One region of the Labrys sp. LIt4 genome, then DNA from elsewhere that is predicted to be linked to it. Evidence: predicted binding sites of a transcription regulator. Region 1 holds the regulator's gene; each other region holds the start of a gene.
What was found. The regulator PhoB, encoded in region 1, activates phosphate uptake and scavenging genes when phosphate is short. The targets are predictions, from matches to a motif close to TGTCATNNANCTGTCAT.

Region 1 (7,060 bases):
TCGATCGATAATCCCTATATTCGTGATAGACAGGATAGACTTTTGTCCTGCGTGGAGCGAACAGGGCGATGCTGACGAACAAGGGAAAATATGGCCTCAAGGCGCTGGCGCACCTTGCCAGCCTTCCGGCTGGCGAAACGGCGCAAAGCCAGGAAATCGCGGAAGCCAACCGCATTCCCAAGAAATTTCTCGACGCGATCCTGGGTGAGCTGCGCGTGGCCGGTATCGTGCGCTCCAAGAAGGGCAAGGGCGGGGGCTATATGCTGGCGCGCGAAGCCAGCCAGATCAGCGTCGGCAATGCCATCCGCGTCCTAGACGGGCCGCTGGCGCCGATCGCTTGTGCCAGCCATACCGCTTATCAGCCTTGCCTCGACTGCCCGGATGTTCCAGGTTGCACCGTACGCCTTTTGATGCGGCGCGTGCGGGACCTCTCTTCCAACCTGCTCGATAACATGTCGGTGGAGGAGATGCGTCAGGCAGGCGGCAGGGAACAAGAGCTGACCTATTCGATTTGAGCTCCCTGCGGCTTTGGGCCCGAACCGGCAGGCTTACGTGCCGGGCGGGTTCATTTATTGTCATGGATATGGAGAGCATTCATGGAAAAACGTGCGATTGGACGGTCAGATCTGTCGGTTGCTCCGCTTGGCCTGGGTGGCAATGTCTTCGGCTGGAGCGCGGATGAGAAAGCCTCCTTCGCCGTCCTCGATGCTTTCGTCGGGGCTGGCTTCAACCTGATCGACACCGCCGATGTCTATTCGGCCTGGGTTCCCGGCAATCAGGGGGGCGAGTCCGAAACCATCATCGGCAAATGGATGAAGGCTCGCGGCAATCGCGCCGACATCGTGCTCACGACCAAGGTCGGCTCGGAAATGGGGCCCGGCAAGAAGGGCCTGTCGCGTGCCTATATCGTCCAGGCGGTGGAGGATTCGCTGCGCCGGCTGCAGACCGACTATATCGATCTCTATCTCTCCCATTGGGAGGATCCGGAGGTCGAGCTCGAGGAAACGCTCGGCACCTATGCCGAACTGGTCAAGGCCGGCAAGGTGCGCGTGATCGGCAATTCCAACCATGGCGTCAACACCATGTTCAAGGCGCTGGCGATCAGCACCAAGGAGATGTGGCCGCGCTTCGAGAATCTGCAGACGCAATACAATCTCTATGATCGTTCCGGCTATGAGAGCGAGCTCGAGGCGTTCTGCCTCAAGAACGAGATCGGCGTGACCAGCTATTTCTCATTGGCCAAGGGCTTTCTTTCCGGCAAATATCGCAGCGAAGCCGATTTCGCCAAGAGCAATGCGCGCGGCGGCGACATGAGCAACTACCTCAATGAGCGCGGGCTGCGCATCCTCGCTGCCCTGGATGCCGTGGCCGCGGCCAAGAACGCCACGCCCGCGCAGGTTGCCATCGCCTGGCTGATCGCAAGGCCCGGTATCGTTGCCCCGATCGCCAGCGCCACCAGCGTCGAGCAGCTTTCCGACCTGGTCAAGGCGACCGAGCTCAATCTCGGATCGGCCGAGATCGAGCAGCTCACCAAGGCGAGCGCATAATTTTAGCTGCGATGTCGAAAGCGAACGGTATGGCGCGTCATTGTCGAGCCGGCGCATAATGCGCCGGCGGACATAGGAGAGAACCATGCAGTTCGCTATTCTGATCTACAGTTCCGAAGAGGCCATGCAGAAGGTGGAGCCCGCCAGCAAGCAGGCGATGCTGGCAGCCTATCAGTCCTATACCCAGGCCCTGCAATCGGCCGGGATCCTGCTGGGCTGGAATCGCCTGCGCCCGACGGCGGCGGCCACCTCGGTGCGGATCGCGGATGGCAAGACCCAGGTGCTGAACGGCCCCTATGCCGATACCAGGGAACAGCTGGGCGGTTTCTACCTCATCGATGTGGCGGATCTGGATGCGGCGATCGGCTGGGCGGCGCGGTGCCCGAGTGCTGCCGTCGGCACCATCGAGGTCCGGCCGATATGGGATCCGAAAGACTACTGAGCCGGACGGCCCGGCCGGTGTCCTCAGCGCCCGCCGCCGCGCTTGCCGAAACCGTCGCGCGACGCAGCTATGGACGGCTCGTCGCTCTTCTGGCGGCGCGTTCCGGCGACATTGCGGGCGCGGAGGACGCCCTGGCCGACGCCTTTGCGGCAGCCCTGGAGCATTGGCCGGCGGGCGGAGTGCCTGCCAACCCCGAGGCCTGGCTGCTGACGACGGCTCGCCGCAGGCAGATCGACGCCGCCCGCCGCGCCAAGTTGCGCGGCGAGAAGGCGAACGAGGTTATCCACCATATCGAAACCCTCGCCTCGGGGCAGGGCGAGCGGCATGTCATTCCCGATGAGCGCCTGCGCCTGATGTTCGCCTGCGCCCATCCGGCGCTCGATGTGTCCGTGCGCGCGCCGCTGATCCTCCAGGCGACATTGGGATTCGATGCCGGGGCCATCGCCAGCGCCTTCCTGGTCTCGCCGGCGGCCATGAGCCAGCGGCTGGTGCGCGCCAAGCTCAAGATCAAGCAGGCCCGCATTCCCTTCAGCATTCCCGAGCCCGATGAGTTGCCCGGCCGTCTCGATGCGGTGCTGGAAGCCGTCTACGCCGTCTATGCCGAGGGCTGGGCCGATCCGGAGGGCGCCCAGGCTCGCGAGCGCAATCTGTCGGGGGAAGGCATCTGGCTCGGCCGGCTGCTGGTCTCGCTCCTGCCGGACGAGCCGGAGGTGCTCGGCCTGCTTTCCCTGATGCTGCATGCCGAGGCGCGCCGGGAGGCCCGCCGCGGCAGGTCGGGCGACTATATCCCGCTTGAGCAGCAGGATACGTCGCTGTGGAATGCCGTTCTCATCGAGGAGGCGGAAGCCCTGCTGGCTGAGGCCGGCCGATCCGGGCGGATCGGGCGTTATCAGCTCGAAGCAGCGCTGCAGTCGGCTCATGCGCATCGGCGCATCTGTGCAACCACCGACTGGGCGGCGATCGCGACCCTCTACGAGGCACTGGTGCTGCTGACGGCCTCGCCGGTCGCCGCGATCAACCATGCCGTGGCCCTGGCACGTCTGGATGGGCCGGAGGCAGGCCTTGCCGCGCTCGACGAGGTCGTTCGCGACCGGCGTATCGCCGACTACCAGCCCTATTGGGCGGCGCGGGCGGACCTGCTGGCGCGGGCCGCGCGGCCGCAGGACGCCCGCGACGCCTATTCGCGGGCGATCGGCCTGGAGAGCGACCCCGCCATCCGACGCTATCTGCAGCGGCGGCAGGCGGATCTGGGGGCGTGATCGCGGAGCGGGGGAGCAGGCCGGACACTGAGGCTCACCCTTACACCAAATCGCGAAATCCCGGCCCGTCATTGCGAGCAAGGCGAAGCAATCCAGCAACTCGCAGGCCTGGAGTTCGGGGCTCCTGGATTGCTTCGCTTCGCTCGCAATGACGTTCGATGAGTCGAATTCAAAGCGTACTGCTATTACTCTCTACGTCGCGCAGGCTTTGCGAAACGAAGCGAGTGGGCAATGCCCCGCAAACCGCCCTCAGGACTGCTTGGCGAAGGTCTCGTCGAAGGAATAGCCGGCGCCGCGCACGGTGCGGATCGGATCGATCTCGCGGGTGCGGTTCATCGCCTTGCGCAGACGCCCGACATGCACGTCGACCGTGCGCTCGTCGATATAGACGTCCCGTCCCCAGACGCTGTCGAGCAGCTGTTCGCGCGCGAACACCCGGCCCGGCGCCTGCATCAGGAATTCGAGCAGGCGGAATTCGGTCGGGCCGAGGCGGATCTCGCGATTGCCGCGATGGACGCGCTTGGTCTCGCGGTCGAGCGAGATGTCGCCCGCCTTGAGCAGGGAGGCGACATGGTCGGGCTTGGCCCGGCGCAGCAAGGCGCGCACGCGGGCCGACAGCTCGGGCACGGAGAAGGGCTTGACGACATAGTCGTCCGCGCCGGTGGCGAGGCCGCGCACGCGTTCGGTTTCCTCGCCGCGCGCCGTGAGCATGATCACGGGCAGGCGTTCCGTCTCCGGCCGCATGCGGATGCGGCGGCACAGCTCGATACCGGACAGGCCCGGCAGCATCCAGTCCAACAGAACCAGGTCCGGCACACTTTCGCGCAGGCGGATTTCGGCATCGTCCCCGCGTGCGACGCTGTCCACCTCATAGCCTTCGGCTTCGAGATTGTAGCGCAGCAGCAGGGTCAGCGCTTCTTCGTCCTCGACGATCAGAACTTTGGGAGGCATGGCCTATCCCTTGTTATTTAGCCGGCACAGGAAGGTCGACGAGATCGGTGCTGTTGTCCGCCTTGGGCCGCTCGCCGGCCGGCGATTCACCGGTCACGAGATAATGGACCGTCTCGGCGATGTTGGTGGCGTGGTCGCCGATGCGCTCGATGTTCTTGGCGCAGAACAGAAGATGGGTGCAAAAGCCGATATTGCGCGGATCTTCCATCATATAGGTCAGCAATTCGCGGAACAGCGAGGTGTACATCGCGTCGATCTCGCCATCGGAACGCCAGACGGAGAGGGCCTCGTCGACATTGCGCTGGGCGAAGGCATCGAGCACCTGCTTGAGCTGCTCGAGTACCAGATCGGCCATGTGATCGAAGCCGCCGAAGAGCTGCGTCGGCTGGATATGGCCATGGATCGCCACCACGCGCTTGGCGACGTTCTTGCCGAGGTCGCCGATACGCTCGAGGTCGTTGGCCACGCGCAGGGCCGAGACGATCTCGCGCAGGTCGAGCGCCAGTGGCTGGCGCTTGGCGATCACCAGGATGGCGCGGTCCTCGACCTGGCGCTGCAGCTTGTCGATCGCGGCGTCGAGTTCGATCACCGCCTTGGCGCGCTGGGTATCGCGCTTGAGCAGGGCCTCGACGCTGTCGGCTACGCTCTTTTCGGCATAGCCACCCATTTCGGCGATCATGTTGCGCAGTTCGCGCAGTTCCTGATCGAAGGATGTAACGATATGGTCGGACATGCCGCCTCCAAATGAATTCGACGCTGGCCGGGGATCAGCCAAAGCGGCCGGTGATGTAGTCCTGCGTACGGCTGTCGTTCGGGGTGGTGAACATCTTGTTGGTCTGGCCGACCTCGATGAGGTCGCCCAGATAGAAGAAGGCCGTGACATCCGCGCAACGCGCCGCCTGCTGCATATTGTGCGTGACGATGACGATGGTGAAGTCCCGCTTCAATTCGTCGATCAGTTCCTCGATCTTGGCGGTCGAGATCGGATCGAGAGCGGAGGTCGGTTCGTCCAGCAGCACGACTTCGGGTTTCACCGCGATGGTGCGGGCGATGCACAGGCGCTGCTGCTGGCCGCCGGACATGCCGAGCGCCGAAGCGTGCAGGCGATCCTTCACTTCGTTCCACAAGGCGGCCTTGGTGAGGCACCATTCGACGCGCTGGTCCATCTCCGCCTTGGAGATCGACTCATGCAGGCGCACGCCGAAGGCGATGTTGTCATAGATCGACATCGGGAAGGGCGTGGGTTTCTGGAACACCATGCCGATGCGTGCGCGCAGCACCGCCGGATCGATCTCCTTGCCGATGACGTTCTGGCCGTCGAGCAGCACGCGGCCCTTGGCGGTCTGCCCCGGATAGAGGTCGTACATGCGGTTGAGCACGCGCAGCAGGGTGGACTTGCCGCAGCCGGAGGGGCCGATCATGGCGGTGACGTGGCGGTCCATCATGTCGAGATTGATGCCTTTGAGGGCATGCTTCTCGCCATAGTAGAAGTCGAGGTTTTCGACCTTGAGCTTCACGGTCGCAGCCGGATCGACGAGGGGGCGTTCGGCAACCGCGATGGAGGCTTGGGGGGGAGCGGACATGGGAGCACTCATTTCTTGGGAGCGAGCACGAAGCGGGTCAGGATGTTGAGCGCCAACACGCCGGCGGTGATGAGGAGGGCGCCGCTCCAGGCCACCGAGACGGCCTTGGGATCGGGATAGGGCGCGAGCTGGTAGATGGCGGCCGGCAAGCTGGCGAAAGCCTTGCCGAGGTCGAGCGACCAGTTGGAATTGCCGAAGGCGGTGAGCAGCAGCGGTGCCGTCTCGCCGGCGGCGCGGGCCAGCGCCAGCAGGATGCCGGTGACGATGCCGGTGCGGGCCGAGCGCCAGGTCACGAACATGATGACCTTCCACATGGGCGATCCCAATGCGAACGCGGCCTCACGCAGGCTGATCGGCACCAGGGCCAGCATGTCCTCGGTGGTGCGGACCACCACCGGCAGCACGATGATGGCGAGGGCGACCACGCCGGCCCAGCCGGAAAAGCCGCCGGTCGTCACCACGATCATCTGATAGACGAACAGGCCGATCAGGATCGATGGCGCAGAGAGCAGGATGTCGTTGATGAAGCGCACTGCGTCGGCGAACTTGCTGCCACGGCCGGCTTCGGCGAGGAAGGTCCCGGCCATGATGCCGATCGGGGCGCCAAGGAGCAGCGCCAGCAGCACCATGGTGAGCGAGCCGACGATGGCGTTGCGCAGGCCGCCATCGGCCATGTCCTTGGTGAAGAGGTCGAGCGTCAGCGACGGCAGACCCTCGCGCAGCAGCGTGTAGAGGATCCAGGCGAGCGCCAGCAGGGAGACCGCGGCAAAGCCGGTGGAAACGGCCTTGTAGAGATAGTCGACGGTGCGGCGGCGGGCGAGGCGGGAGCTGCTATGGACGATATTGGCCATGATATTCTCCCTTACTTGGCGTTGGTGCGCACGAGCATGCGGGAGATCGCAAGCACGATGAAGGAAATCACGAAGAGCACGAAGCCCAGCTCCAGCAGCGACTGGCTGCGCAGGGAGCCGGCGGGGGCGTCCGGAAATTCGTTGGCGATGGTGGAAGCGATGGTGGCGCCGGAGGAGAACAGCGACGCCGATATGCGGTTGGCGTTGCCGATCACGAAGGTCACCGCCATGGTCTCGCCAAGGGCGCGTCCGAAGCCGAGCATGACGGCGCCGACCAGAGCCGTGCGGCCATAGGGCACCGAGACGTTGCGGAAGACCTCATAGGTGGTGGCGCCGACGCCGTAGGCCGATTCCTTCAGCATGGCGGGCACGGATTCGAGGATTTCGACGAACATCGCGGTGATGAAGGGGATGATCATCAGGGCGA
Region 2 (7,060 bases), 530 kb from region 1:
CCCAACTCGACCTCCGGCAACAACGCGCCGCGCTTCGGCCTGCACAGCCAGGGCATCGACGTCGACAAGTTCTTCTCCTCCGTCGTCTTCGCCGGCAGCCATGACAATGCCGTGCTCGCCCTCGCCCAGGGTACCGCCGACGCCGCGGCCAACAGCTGGAACTCGGAAGACGATTCCAATCTCACCCGCATGCTCAGCCGCGGCATCCTCAAGAAGGATGACGGCACCCCGATGACCAAGGCCGACTTCCGCATCATCTACAAGACCCCCTTCCTGCCCGAGGGGCCCTATACGGTGCTTGCCTCCCTGCCCGACGAGCTGAAGAAGAAGATCGCCACCGCGCTGATCGACTACGCCAAGAACGACAAGGCCAATTTCGACAAGCTTTCTGACGGCAAGGATCTCGAACTCACCGCGATCAGCGCCAAGGAATACCAGCCGATCGTCGACATGGTGAAATTCAACGACACGCTCCGCAAGACCCAGTAAGGCCAGTCACGACCACAAGAGAGGGCGCGCACTGCAAGGTGCGCGCCCTTTGCACAGGCGGGTTTCACCGAGGGCCGCTGGCTCGTCCAGGCAGGAGGATATAACATTGCCGGCTATCAATAGCCTGCCGGAGGCGCAGGCCAGGGCCTTGCTGCAGGCCTATCAGGCAACTGTTGCCGTCAGGAAGCGACGGATCTGGCTCGCCGTGGCGGCCGGCATCGCCCTCTACGCGCTGTCGGCGCATGTGGCGTCGATCCGTCCGGGCTTCCTCTGGACGCATATCGGCAACTTCACCTCCTTCTTCAGCCGTATCGCCCCGCCCCTCAGTCTCGGCAACTTCGCCGGCGACGTCAGGGAGTGGTATTGGGGCTTCGGCAAGTGGCTGGTGCTGCTCGGTGATACGCTGCTCGTCGCCTATCTCGGCACGCTGCTCGGCGTGCTCGGCGCCTTGGTCCTGTGCTTCATGGCCGCCGCGAACCTGACGCTTAGCCGGCTTCTGCGCGCCGTGGTCCGCCGCTGGCTCGAGTTCTGCCGCACGGTACCCACCATCGTCTTTGCCATGATCTTCCTGATCGCCTTCAAGTCCGGACCGATGGCCGGCGCGCTGGCGCTCGCCATCCATACCATGGGCGCGCTCGGCAAGCTGTTTGCCGAAGTCGTCGAAAATGTCGACATGAAGCCGGTCGAGGGTACTGTCGCCACCGGAGGCTCCTGGCTGGAGAGCATACGCTTTGCCGTGATGCCGCAAACCCTGCCGAACTTTGCCTCCTATTCCCTGCTCCGCTTCGAGATCAATGTCCGGGAGGCCGGCGTGATGGGTTTCATCGGCGTGGGCGGCATCGGCCAGGAACTCCTGGTGGCCATCCGCACCTTCGCCTATGCCGACGTCAGTGCCATCTTGCTGATGATCATCGTCACCGTCTTCATCATCGACCTCGCCACCGAAAAGCTGCGCCACCGCCTGATCGGTCAGGAGGCGACACCATGAACAACCGCGTCAACGGCCCGGCGCCGCATTCGGCAAGCCCGCTGCCCCCTCTCGGTTCCGAAAGGCTCGCCTCCGTGGCGGCCCGCCATCGCGCCCATTTCGAAACTTCCTGGCGGACGCGTTTCCTGGCGGGCGGCGTGATCGCCATCCTGCTCGCCCTTGCCGTCGTCGCCATGATCCGGCTCGAGGTCACACCGGATCGGTTCCTCAGCGGTCTTTCCCGTCTCGGCACCTTCGTGGTGCAGATGTTCCCGCCCAACGACGAGGGCAAGTTCTGGTTCTTCGTCAAGGCTCTCGCCGAAACGCTTGCCATCGCCTTTGCCGGCACGCTCACCGCGGCCGTGCTGGCCGCACCCGTGGCCTTTCTGGCAGCCCGCAATGTCATTCCCAATGTGTTCGTCCGGTTCGCGGTGCGCCGCGGCCTCGACGTGATCCGCTCCGTCGATGCGCTGATCTGGGCGCTCGTCTGGGTGGGTGTCGTCGGTCTCGGTCCCTTTGCCGGCGTGCTCGCCATCATCTGCGTGGACTTCGGCGCCTTGGGCAAGCTGTTCTCCGAGGCGATCGAGACCACCGACAACAGGGCGAGCGAGGGCGTGCTCTCCACGGGCGGCAACCGCATCCACCGCATCCGCTTCGCCCTGATCCCGCAGGTCCTCCCAGTGATGGCCAGCCAGGTGCTTTATTTCTTCGAATCCAATGTGCGCTCGGCGACCATCATCGGCATCGTCGGGGCCGGCGGCGTCGGGCAGTATCTCGCCGAATTGCTGCGGGTGCTCGATCTGCCGCCCCTCGGCGTGCTGATCTTCATGATCCTGGTCACCGTTGCCGTCATCGACGTGATCTCGTCGCGCCTGCGGCTCGCGATCATCGGCCAGCCGCAAAGGCCCTGACGATTGTTGATGGCGCGTCCGGGATCACCGTAGAGGCTTCATAGGATTGCCCCGGCGATTCCTGCCTTTCGCCTTTCGAAAGGGAGCCAGACGGTTTAAGAACTGGGCCGGATTTTGAAACCTTACAGGATTTCCGGGACTGACCAAAACGGATCTCCCGGCCCAAACGATTACATGAACAAGCATTCCAGTCTCAGGAGCGCGTCCGATCTGGAGGCTGCCGGCCTCGTCTCGCCGCTCGAACGCCTCGACATCGAGGACGTCGCTCGGCGCTTTTCCGTTGCCATCACGCCGGCAATGTCCGAGCTGATTCAGGGCTCGCCACAGGAAGATCCGATCGCCGCCCAGTTCGTGCCGACCGGCCGTGAACTGGTCTGGAGTGCCGACGAGCTCTCGGACCCGATCGGGGACGACGCCTTCTCGCCGGTCAAGGGGGTCGTTCATCGCTATCCCGACCGCGTCCTGCTCAAGCCGCTGCATGTCTGCCCCGTCTATTGCCGTTTCTGCTTCCGACGCGAGATGGTGGGGCCGGAAGGCGAAATGCTCGCCAGCAGCGAGCTCGATGCAGCCTTGGCCTATATCGCCGACAATCCGGCCATCTTCGAAGTCATCGTCACCGGCGGCGATCCTTTCGCGCTATCGCCGCGGCGCATCGGCCGGATCGTGAAGGCGCTGTCGGCCATCGACCATGTCGGCGTGATCCGGTTCCATACGCGCGTGCCGGTGGTGGCGCCCGAACGCATCACGGCCGAGCTCATCGAAAGTCTCGACAGCCCAAAGGGCGTGTTCGTCGCCCTGCACGCCAATCATGTTCGCGAACTCACGCCTGCCGCGGGAGCGGCCTGCACGCGGCTGGTGAAGGCGGGGATCGCCATGATCAGCCAAACCGTGCTGCTCAAGGGCGTGAACGCCAGCGCCGAGGAGTTATCGGCTCTCTTCCGCGCTCTGCTCGGCCTGCGCATCAAGCCCTACTATCTGCACCATGGCGACCTCGCCAAGGGCACGGGCCATTTCCGCACCACCATCGCCGAGGGCCAGGCGGTGATGCGGCAATTGCGCGGAAGTCTCACCGGCCTCGGCCAGCCCACCTATGTGCTCGACATTCCCGGCGGACACGGCAAGGTGCCGATCGGGCCGGGTTATCTCGACGACGGCGAGAACGGCTATATCGTAACGGATCCGCGCGGCAACAGGCACGACTATCGCGGGTAAGACCTCCTGGAACGTCGATCTTCAGATCGACAATTCCGCTTGCCGGCAAGTGCGGTGTTCCAGGTTTGCCGACCTGAAGATCGACACTCCATTTCGTCAGCTCTGGAGCACGATCTCCGTCCGGTCAGCGGCAAACAGGCCGAAGGTCGCCTGGATCGGTATGCCATCGAGATCGACATTGACGCTTTCGACCGTCAGCAAAGGGCGGCCAACCGCAATATCGAGCCTGGCGGCCTCCTCGGGAGAGGCAAAGCGGGCGCCGACCCGGGTTGCCTGCCGTTTGTAGTCGTCGACGCCACATGCCGCCAGGGCCGGCGTCACCGCCCCCAGGCGCCGATAGGCCTCGGCGAAGCCGGCAAAGCGCGGCAGCGGGAAATATGAACTGCCGAAGGCGATGGGCACGTCATCAGCCGAACGCAGGGTCAGCAGTCTCAGCACCGGGCTGCCCGGCGCGATGTCCAGCAACCCGGCAAGGCGCGGATCGGCCTCGATTTCGACGGCCTCCAGCACGATGCCCCCGGCCTCGCGCCCTTCCTGCGCCATGTTCTGGCTGAAACGCGTGCGCTCGCCGATCGGATAGGCGAGGCGGGAAAGCTCGACGAAGGTCCCCCTGCCCTGCGCGGTGCGCACCAGGCCCTTGCCGGCCAGCTCGCCGAGCGCCCGGCGCACTGTATGCCGGTTGACGCCGAAACGGGCAGCCAGCGCGGCCTCCGTCGGCAATTGCGTGCCGGGGGCCAACATGCCGCCGACGATCTCTGCCTCGAGGAGATCCGCGATCTTGCGCCAGGCGGCGATGCCGTCTCCGCGAAAAACGGCGCCATCCATGGCGCCGCCGTCACCTCTGGAAACGGCGGCTTCCGCTGCGGCGGGATCGCCCGCAGAGCCTGGCGGCGAAAAATTTCGAGGTGGCACTGGTTTTGTCATGGAAGCGTTGCAAGGTTTCTCATATAGTTGTCTATATCACTAGACAACATGCTTCGCCAGCCTGTTGTGACCCAGAGCCGAGCAATGGTTTCGATATGAATGAATCCTCTCCAGGTCGTCATCGCCAGATGGCGGCCGAACCGGCTGCCGGACTGAAGGCACGCCAAGCCGTCATGCATCTGTGCGCCCACGCCACCGGCGCCGAACTCGACCAGGCCCTCTCGGCGCTGGCTCCCCTGCCGGCTCATGCAGCACTGCGACCGGCCGTAACGGGCCTGGTCATGCTGCAAGGCCGGGTCGGCGGCGACGGCGCCGCCTTCAACCTGGGCGAGGCGAGCACCTCGCGCGCCACCGTCCGGATCGAGAACGGGCCTGTCGGCTTTGCCTATCATCTCGGCCGTAACAGCGCCAAGGCCAGCGCCGCCGCCCTGCTCGACGCCCTCTGGCAGGACGAAACCCGCCGCGAGGCGGTCGAGCGGGCCCTGCGACCGGTGGCTACCCGGCTGAATGCCGAAGCGGATGTTTCAGCCCGGCAGACGGCGGCAACCCGGGTCAATTTCTTCACCATGGTGCGGGGAGAGGACTAATGATGCGCCTTGCACAGGATCTCGCGCCCGGCTTTGCGGATGCGGCCCTCGAATCCCAGGCGATCTTCCGGGCCTGCATGAATGCGCTGGCCCGGCCGGCCCGTCCCCAGCCCCTTGAAACGGGCCTGATGCCGCCGCCGCCGCTGACGCCGGAACTGGCCGGCCTCGCCCTTGCCTTGGCCGATCACGAGGCTCCGCTCTGGCTCGATGCCGGGCTGCGGACACCGGCGGTGCGGGCCTATCTCACTTTCCATACCGGAGCCCGCCTGACGGAGGATCCGCAAGAGGCGGCCTTTGCCCTCATCGCGGACGCGGCCGCCTGTCCCGACCTTGCCCATTTCGCCCAGGGCAGTGACGAATATCCCGACCGCTCGACCACGCTGCTTATCGCCTTGGAGCGGCTCGAACCCGGCCATGATCTCGCCTTTGCCGGGCCGGGCATCAAGGCCGATACAGGTCTGACGGATCTAGGTCTGGCGCTCGCGCCGCTTCCCGCCGACTTCCGCCGGCAGCTTGCCGCCAACCATGCCGCCTTTCCACGCGGCGTCGATATCGTCTTCACGGCGCCGGGCAGGATCGCCGGCCTGCCGCGCTCGTCCCAAATACGTGGAGAAGCCTGATGTATGTCGCCGTCAAGGGTGGCGAGGAAGCCATCGACAATGCCCATCGCCTGCTCGCCCATGTCCGGCGCGGCGACAAGGCGGTGCCCGACCTCTCGACCGACCAGGTCCGCGAACAGCTCACGCTCGGTGTCGACCGGGTGATGGCCGAGGGCTCGCTCTACGACCGCGACCTGGCCGCCCTCGCCATCAAGCAGGCCCGGGGGGACCTGGTCGAAGCGATCTTCCTGGTGCGCGCCTATCGCACCACCTTGCCGCGTTTCGGTGTCAGCGTGCCCGTCGACACCGACGACATGGCCATCCGTCGGCGCATATCGGCGACTTTCAAGGATCTGCCGGGAGGCCAGGTGCTCGGCCCGACCTTCGACTATACGCACCGCCTGCTCGACTTCATGCTGGCCGCCGGCGCCGAGGTCGGCCCGCCCGAGGAAAGGCCCGCCGCGGAGGAGAAGACGCCGCGCGTCAGCGACCTCCTCGGCGGCGAGGACCTGATCGAGCGCAATGCTACCCCCGACCCCGAGCGGCCAGTCGGCGACCTCACCCGCGAACCCCTGGCCTTCCCGGCCGACCGCGACCTCAGGCTGCAGGCGCTCGCCCGCGGGGATGAAGGTTTCCTCCTGGCGCTCGCCTATTCCAGCCAGCGCGGCTTTGGCCGCACCCATCCCTTCGTCGGCGAAATCCGGCTCGGGGAAGTGGAGGTGGAATTCGTACCCGAGGAGCTCGGCTTTGCCGTGCCGATGGGGTCGATCACCGTCACCGAATGCCAGATGGTCAACCAGTTCGCCGGCTCAGCCGAGGCTCCGCCGCAATTCACCCGCGGTTATGGCCTCGTCTTCGGCCAGGCCGAACGCAAGGCGATGTCGATGGCGATGGTCGACCGCTCGCTGCGGGCGCGCGAGTTCGGCGAGGAGAGGACCGCCCCCGCCCAGGACGAGGAATTCGTGATGTCCCATTGCGACAACGTGCAGGCGACCGGCTTCGTCGAGCATCTGAAACTGCCCCATTACGTCGACTTCCAGGCCGAGCTCGACCTTGTCAGACGCCTCAGGGCCGAGCGTGCCGAGCGCCGCGAGGCGGCGCTGGCCGAAACCCGGCAGGAGGATGCAGCGTGAGCACCCCATCAGATCATCCCGCCCGCGATACCAATCCCAACGGCTACAATTTCGCCTATCTCGACGAACAGACCAAGCGCATGATCCGTCGGGCGATCCTCAAGGCCATCGCCATTCCCGGCTATCAGGTGCCCTTCGCCTCGCGCGAGATGCCGATGCCCTATGGCTGGGGCACCGGAGGCGTTCAGGTGACGGCTGCGGTAATCGGCCCCGACGACGTGCTGAAGGTGATCGACCA
Region 3 (7,060 bases), on a different contig from region 1:
TCCCTCGCCAGCCATCCCGCCTCGACCACCCATTCGGGGGTTCCGGCGGAGCTGAGGGCCCAACTCGGCGTGACGGACGCCACCATCCGGCTCAGCGTCGGCATCGAGAATGCCGAGGACCTGATCGCCGACCTCGCCCAGGCCCTGGAGGCCTGAGCGGGAACCTTGCCGAGACGGGTGGCGTCAATCGTAGAAATGCGGGGCCTGTCTGAAACCAGCCCAGGCCTCGGGATCATGGCCCGGCACCACGCTCGCCCCCACCCTGTCGGCAAGGAAACGCAGCTTGCGCACCGAGCGCGCGACATCGCTGGCCGAGGTCATCAGTCCCGGCAGCGCCTTCTCGTTCCAATGATCCCAGCTATACGCCGCATCGATCGCCAGCAGGAACGGGCCGCTGTTGGGAAGATCAACCATTACGGATTGATGGCCGGGCGAATGGCCCGGGGTGAACAGGAGGCGGATGGCGCCATCGCCGTAAAGATCGAAATCGTCCGTCGCCTTGCCCTCCAGAAATTGCCAGGCGAGGCCCGGCCGATCGAAATCCCGGCGGGCGTAGGCTGCGGCGGCAAACCAGTCCGGCGTGAAGGCATATTCGTATTCTCGGCGCTGCACGACATGGGTGGCGTTCGGAAAGCGCCCGATCGCGCCGCTATGATCCGAATGCAGGTGCGAGAGCAGCACGAAGCGGATATCGCCAGGCCGGATGCCCAGAGCTTCGAGCTGGGCGACGCAGCCTTGTTCCGGCCTCATCACCGGGCGGAAGACCTCGGCGCTGCCGCCCCAATAGGCCTTGGGATCGGCAAGGCCCTCGACCGCCAGGCCTCCGTCGATCAGCACCGCGCCCTCCGGATGCGTCACCAGGAACCACGGAACCGGGATCTCGTAATCGGCGCCCTCCCCCTGGTTCATCTTGATGTGGTGCAGCTTGCAGCGCTGAGTGCCGGACTGAAACATATACAATCGTAGACTAGACATTCGAACCTCCGACTGCCCACCTGCTCTGTGCGAGGCGGGCTAGGCTGGCGCCGGCCTTGCCGGAAACAGTGAAAGAGATATCGGGCATGGCAGCTCCTCCAACAGGGATAGCGCCTGTATGGAGCGAAGCTTTCATTCTGAAAAGCAGGAAGATATGCTGATATCCATCGGAAAAACGGATGGATAGATGCGCCCCTTCGATCTCGATCTCCTGCAGACCCTCGTCGCCATCGCCGAGACCGGCAGCCTGTCGGCCGCGGCGCCTCGGGTGCATCGCTCGCAATCAGCCGTCAGCGAGCAGATCCGCAAACTCGAGCAGCATTGTGGCGTGCCGCTGCTGGTGCGCGGCAAGCTCGGCGCCAGCCTCACGCCAGCCGGCGAGCGCCTGGTCGTGCATGCCCGCCGGATGCTGGCGCTCAGCGAGGAAGCTTTTCGCGACGTGCTGGGCAGGCCGCTGGCCGGCGACCTGCGCCTGGCCATCACCGATTATTTCCGCCCGGCGACGATCACGCTCCTGCTCAAGCGCCTGCGTGAGCGCTACCCGCAGCTCAGGCTGCATGTCGCCACCCGCCAGAGCCTGATGATCGAGAGCCGCCTGGACTTCGACATCGGCCTGTCCATGCGTCTTCTCGACGACGACGCCACCCCCGACGAGAATGGCCGCATCCGGCTCGGCCGCGAGCCGCTGTCCTGGGTGGCTTCCCCCGCCCTCGAGCTCGATGCGGCCCGGCGCCTCCCGCTTGTCGTGCTTCCGGAAGCCTGTGCCTTGCAGCGCCTGATCATCCGCACACTCAACCAGAGCGCTATCGACTATGAGATCGCCCATTCGGCTGCCGGGGTCGCCGGCCTCCATCTGGCGCTCGCCGCCGGCCTGGGCGTGGCCTGCCTCAACCGTTCCGCCATACCCGCAGGCATGGCCATTCTCGATACCGGTCTCGGTCTGCCGGCCATGCCCGACATCGAATTCTCCATCCTGCCGCCTCAACCCGGCGAATCCGCCCTGGTGGCGGAAGTCCGTCATGTGCTGGCGAGGGAGCTTGCCTGATCTCCGCGCCGTATTCCGGACGCGAAAAGGGCGGCCCTTCGGGAAAGGCCGCCCTCGCAGCATCGCTTACAGGGTGGAGGCGCCCTACTTCTGCGCCCCCGGCCCGAAGGACTGGCCATTCACCGTGACCTTGCGGGCGAGACTGTCGAAGTCGATGTCCCAGGTCAGCCGGCCGTCCGGCCCGGTCTTAGCGAGGCCCTTGAGGAAGGCGATGCCCATGGCCGCACGCTGAGGCCCGGGACCGGCGGTACCGGCCTTGCCGAGAGCCGCGGCGATCTCATCCAGATTGGAGGCGGAGACCGTCGCCTTGCCCTGCTGGGCGGGCAGCAGCGAGCTTTCTCCCTTCCCTTTCACGTCGTAGGCGGGAGCGGTGAGCGTCTGGTCGAAGGCGAGCTTGGGCTGGCCCGCCAGGAGCAACGGCATCAGCGCCGCCTGGAGAGCACCCGGCTGAGCCGGTTTGGCATCGGTGCCGACTTCGATCGCCTTGCCGGCAATCGTCTCGAGATCGAGGCCGGTCAGGTTGATGTCGAGCGTCGCCTTGTCCGGCACCACAGCCTTGGCCCAGTCGGGCACCATGCCGTCCGGCAGGACCAGGCCGTTCATGGCCAGGTTCAGGCCGACATTGCCTGTCTTCACCAGGCCATTCGAGGCTAGATTGGTATCCACCGTGGCAATCTTGATGATGCCCTTGGGCGTCCCCACCGTCAGATTGTCATAGCGGATCTGCGCGGCCAGTGTCTTCCACAGCGGCAACATGGCTTTCAGCTTGGCCCGCGCCTGCTCCTGGGCCGCCTTGCCATTGTCCCCCGCCTTGCGGGCCGTGAAATAGGCCAGGGCCTGCATGAATTGCTGGCTGCTGAAGCCATTGGCCGCAAAGGTCTCGTGTATGCGGTCGGCGCGCAGCACCATCGGCGGCGCCGGATTGGCCGGATCCTTCACGGTAACCGTCTCGACGAGATCCAGCAGGTCCCCCGTCATGTTCAGGTCCGACTTGCCGGCCTCTCCGACTTTGCCGGTCAAGGCGAAATCGATCTTTCCGAGGCTGGCGTCGATATCCTCGATCGGCGAACGCATGGTGAAGACGGCCGACTCGCAGCTCATGCTCTGGTCGGCGAACTGCACGGCCTTGAGGTCGAAGACGCCCTTTCCGGTGCAATTCTTCAGCCGCTGGACCAGCTCGCTCTGCGGCCCGGCCTTTCCTGATTTATAGGTGAAATCGAGCGAAGGCGTCGTTTGCTCGAAGACGTATTTGCCATCGGCCTCGGGCTTCACGTGTCCCGTGAACGGACCGAAGCTGAACTGGGCACCGTCCGCTGGCAAGCCGAGCTTGCTGCTGCTGACATCATAGGTGAGGTCATAGCCGTCGCCATTGGGCTTGATCGTGAGAATGCCCTTCTCGAACACTTTCGGGCCGAAATAACGGGTAATCTCGTCACGGATCGCCTTGGCGCCCTGCTCGGTGGCCGGCTCTGCCATGGCTTGCGACGAGGCCAGCCCTACAAGCGCCACGCCAGCCAGCACGACCCGGCGACGAACGCCGCATTTACGCTCAGATTGCATCAAGAAAGCCATAAAATACCCGGTCTGCTCAATGGAAGATCCCCAGCTCCCTATGCCACAAGCGGAAGCAGGCCGCCTGTGAATTTTTTCTGCAGGGCCTCGCAGGGGAGCCCGGTCGATGCTCCTCTCACGTCCAGTTTACAATTCCTCCAACCAACTGACATGCCCCTGTCATGTCGGTGGCCAAGAAGGAGCGCATTTCAAGCCGGAGAGTCGCCATGCGCTTCATCGAAAAACCCTTGTCCCGCCGCCGCTTCCTGACCGCAACCGCCGCAACCGGCCTGCTCGGGGCCGCGGGCACCTTCGCCATGCCGGGCGTCTCCCGCGCTGCCGACCGCCCCGAGGTAACGGCCGGCCTGCAGTCCGGCGACGTCGCCGGCGAAAGGGCCGTGCTGTGGTCGCGCACCGACAGACCGGCCAACGCGATCTTCGAATGGTCGACAACCGAGAGCTTCAAGACGGTGAACCGGCTGCCGACGGTGACCGCCTCTCCCGAGACAGACTACACCGTGAAGATCCTGGCCGAAGGCTTGCCGGCGGACCAGGAGATCTTCTACCGCGTGCGCTTCCAGGACCTCGCCCATACCAGCGTCGAGAGCGAGCTGGTCACCGGGCATCTGCGTTCGGCCCCGGCCGGACTGCGTGACGTCTCCTTCGTCTGGTCCGGCGACACGGCCGGCCAGGGCTGGGGCATCGACGTCGATCGCGGCGGCATGAAGATCTATTCGGCCATGCTCAAGCACAACCCCGACTTCTTCATCCATTCCGGGGACAACATCTATGCCGACGGCGTGATCAAGCCCGAGGTGAAGCTGCCCGACGGCACCATCTGGAAGAACATCGTCACGCCGGAAAAGTCGAAGGTCGCCGAGACTCTCGATGAGTTCCGCGGACAGTACAAATACAACCTCATGGACAAGAACTTCCGCGCGCTCTACCAGCAGGTTCCGGTCTTCACCCAGTGGGACGACCATGAGGTGACCAACAACTGGTCCTCCTCCAAGGACCTGCTCAACGACGAGCGCTACAAGGAAAAGTCGATCGCGGCCCTGGCGGCGCGCGCCGCGCAGGCCTTCCACGAATATATGCCGATCGCCACCACGCTGGCCGAGCCGCGCCGGGTCTATCGCAAGATTCCCTATGGCCCGCTGCTCGACGTCTTCATGCTCGACATGCGCACCTATCGCGGTCCAAACGGCGCCAATCTGCAGACCACCGAGGGCGGGGAAGCCGCCTTCCTCGGCACCGAGCAACTCGCCTGGCTCAAGCGCGAGCTCGCCAATTCCAGGGCGACCTGGAAGGTGATCGCCGCCGACATGCCGCTCGCTCTGGTGGTTTGGGACAAGGCCGATCAGAAGAAGGGCTTCGAGGCCGTCTCCAACAATGAGAACGGCAAGCCGCTCGGTCGCGAGCTCGAATTCGCCGATCTCCTGCGCTTTATCAAGGCAGCCGGCGTGAAGAACACGGTATGGCTCACCGCCGACGTCCACTACACCGCCGCCCATTACTACAACCCGGACAAGGCGGCCTTCCAGGACTTTGACCCCTTCTGGGAATTCGTCTCCGGCCCGCTGCATTCGGGCACGTTCGGACCGGCCGATCTCGACAATACGTTCGGCCCCGAGCTGAAATATGTGAAGGCGCCCGGGCCCGACAAGCAGAACCTGTCCCCCGCCGCCGGCCTGCAATTCTTCGGCCATGTCGCCATCGCCGCCGACACGCGGGTGATGACCGTCACCCTGCGCGACGCGGCGGATGCGGCGCTCTGGTCGACGCAGATCGAGCCGAAGCTGGGCTAAGGCAAAAACCCTTCTCCCCTTGCGGGAGAAGGTGGCATTGCGCAGCAAAGACGGATGAGGGGTGTTGGCGCATGCCTTTCAAGGGTGCGTTTCTCCCCTCATCCGCCCCTTCGGGGCACCTTCTCCCACAAGGGGAGAAGGCTTTCATGTCTCACCCCCGCGCGTAGAGATCGCGATAGGTCGTCTGCAGCACGTTCTTCTGAACCTTGCCCATGGTGTTGCGCGGCAATTCTTCGACGAAGAGCACGCGCTTGGGCTGTTTGAACTTGGCCAGGCGGCCCTCCAGGGTCTGGAGGATCGTTCGTTCCTCCACCGTGCTGCCGGGCTTGCGCACCACGATGGCCGTCACCCCCTCGCCGAAATCGGCATGCGGCACGCCGATGACGGCGCTCTCGAACACACCGGGGATGCCGTCGATCTCCGTCTCCACTTCCTTGGGATAGACGTTGTAGCCCCCGGTGATCACCAGGTCCTTGCCGCGTCCGACGATATGGACATAGCCGCGATCATCGATCTTGCCGAGATCGCCGGTGATGAAGAAGCCGTCGGGCCGGAATTCCGCCTTGGTCTTCTCCGGCATGCGCCAATAGCCCTTGAACACATTGGGGCCCTTCACCTCGATCATGCCGATCTCCCCTTGCGGCAGGGCTTCACCCGTCTCGGGCTGCACGATGCGCAGGGAGATGCCCGGCAGCGGCATGCCGACGGCGCCGGCCACGCGCGCCCCGTCATAGGGGTTGGAGGTGATCATGTTGGTTTCGGTCATGCCATAGCGCTCGAGAATCGCGTGGCCGGTGCGCGCCTTCCATTGCTCATGCGTCTCGGACAGCAAGGGCGCGGATCCCGACACGAACAGACGCATATGGGCGGTCGTCTCGGCCGTGAGGCCCGCCTGCTGCAGGAGGCGCACATAGAAGGTCGGCACACCCATCATGCAGGTGGCGCCGGGCAGATGGCGCAGCACCTCCGCCGCATCGAAGCGCGGCAGGAAAATCAGCGAGGAGCCCGCCATCAGCGTGGTGTTGATCGCCACGAACAGGCCATGCGTGTGGAAGATCGGCAGGGCATGCAGCAGCACGTCCGTCTGGCTGAAGCGCCAATAATCGGCGAGAGTGAGGGCGTTGGACGCCAAGTTGCCATGCGTCAACATCGCTCCCTTCGAGCGTCCTGTGGTGCCGGAGGTGTAGAGCAGCGCCGCCAGGTCGTCTTCGCCGCGCGTGACCTCGTCGAAGCTCTCCGGTGCGGCTTTCGCCACCTCGGCGAGCGAGCCGTCGCCAAGGCTTCCGAGGGTCGCGACGGCAGCACCGAGCCGGGTACCGATCTCGCCGAGTTCATCCGCCTTTTCCGGCGCGCAGACCAGGAGGCGCGGCTCGGCATCGCCGACGAAATAATCGAGTTCGGCCTTGGTATAGGCGGTGTTGAGGGGCACGAACACCGCGCCGGCGCGCAGGCAGGCAAGATAGAGAAACACCGCCTGCGGGCTCTTCTCGACCTGGACGACCACACGATCGCCGGTCTCGACCCCATAGCCGCGCAGGGCGTTGGCGTAGCGGCCCGACCAGGCAAGCACGGCGCCATAGTCGAAGCCGCTGCCATCGGCGAGGGTCAGGAAGGGTTTTCCCGCTTCCGGCATGCGGGAACGGATCAGGCTGAAGAGATGGTTCGACACGCAAGTTTCCTC

Region 2: phnF (phosphonate metabolism transcriptional regulator PhnF) is a predicted target of PhoB. The motif match lies at 4,498-4,514, and genes of this name have one in related genera.
Region 3: J8I29_RS07435 (alkaline phosphatase D family protein) is a predicted target of PhoB. The motif match lies at 3,739-3,755, and genes of this name have one in related genera.

What each region holds. Positions count from the first base shown of each region.
Region 1 is NZ_JAGIPY010000001.1:24,479-31,538, forward strand. Features, by position in the region: gene J8I29_RS00095 (Rrf2 family transcriptional regulator) at 69-515, shown strand; gene J8I29_RS00100 (aldo/keto reductase) at 597-1,547, shown strand; gene J8I29_RS00105 (YciI family protein) at 1,633-1,989, shown strand; gene J8I29_RS00110 (DUF6596 domain-containing protein) at 2,007-3,248, shown strand; gene phoB (phosphate regulon transcriptional regulator PhoB) at 3,498-4,199, opposite strand; gene phoU (phosphate signaling complex protein PhoU) at 4,213-4,932, opposite strand; gene pstB (phosphate ABC transporter ATP-binding protein PstB) at 4,967-5,782, opposite strand; gene pstA (phosphate ABC transporter permease PstA) at 5,791-6,633, opposite strand; gene pstC (phosphate ABC transporter permease subunit PstC) at 6,645-7,060, opposite strand, start outside.
Region 2 is NZ_JAGIPY010000001.1:556,993-564,052, reverse strand. Features, by position in the region: gene phnD (phosphonate ABC transporter substrate-binding protein) at 1-489, shown strand, start outside; gene phnE (phosphonate ABC transporter, permease protein PhnE) at 596-1,477, shown strand; gene phnE (phosphonate ABC transporter, permease protein PhnE) at 1,474-2,367, shown strand; gene J8I29_RS02625 (lysine-2,3-aminomutase-like protein) at 2,542-3,579, shown strand; gene phnF (phosphonate metabolism transcriptional regulator PhnF) at 3,676-4,404, opposite strand; gene phnG (phosphonate C-P lyase system protein PhnG) at 4,632-5,090, shown strand; gene phnH (phosphonate C-P lyase system protein PhnH) at 5,090-5,710, shown strand; gene J8I29_RS02605 (carbon-phosphorus lyase complex subunit PhnI) at 5,710-6,822, shown strand; gene J8I29_RS02600 (alpha-D-ribose 1-methylphosphonate 5-phosphate C-P-lyase PhnJ) at 6,819-7,060, shown strand, end outside.
Region 3 is NZ_JAGIPY010000003.1:334,450-341,509, forward strand. Features, by position in the region: gene J8I29_RS07415 (cystathionine gamma-synthase family protein) at 1-156, shown strand, start outside; gene attM (N-acyl homoserine lactonase AttM) at 184-975, opposite strand; gene J8I29_RS07425 (LysR family transcriptional regulator) at 1,163-2,020, shown strand; gene J8I29_RS07430 (hypothetical protein) at 2,105-3,580, opposite strand; gene J8I29_RS07435 (alkaline phosphatase D family protein) at 3,799-5,379, shown strand; gene J8I29_RS07440 (malonyl-CoA synthase) at 5,531-7,048, opposite strand; gene J8I29_RS07445 (malonyl-CoA decarboxylase) at 7,059-7,060, opposite strand, start outside.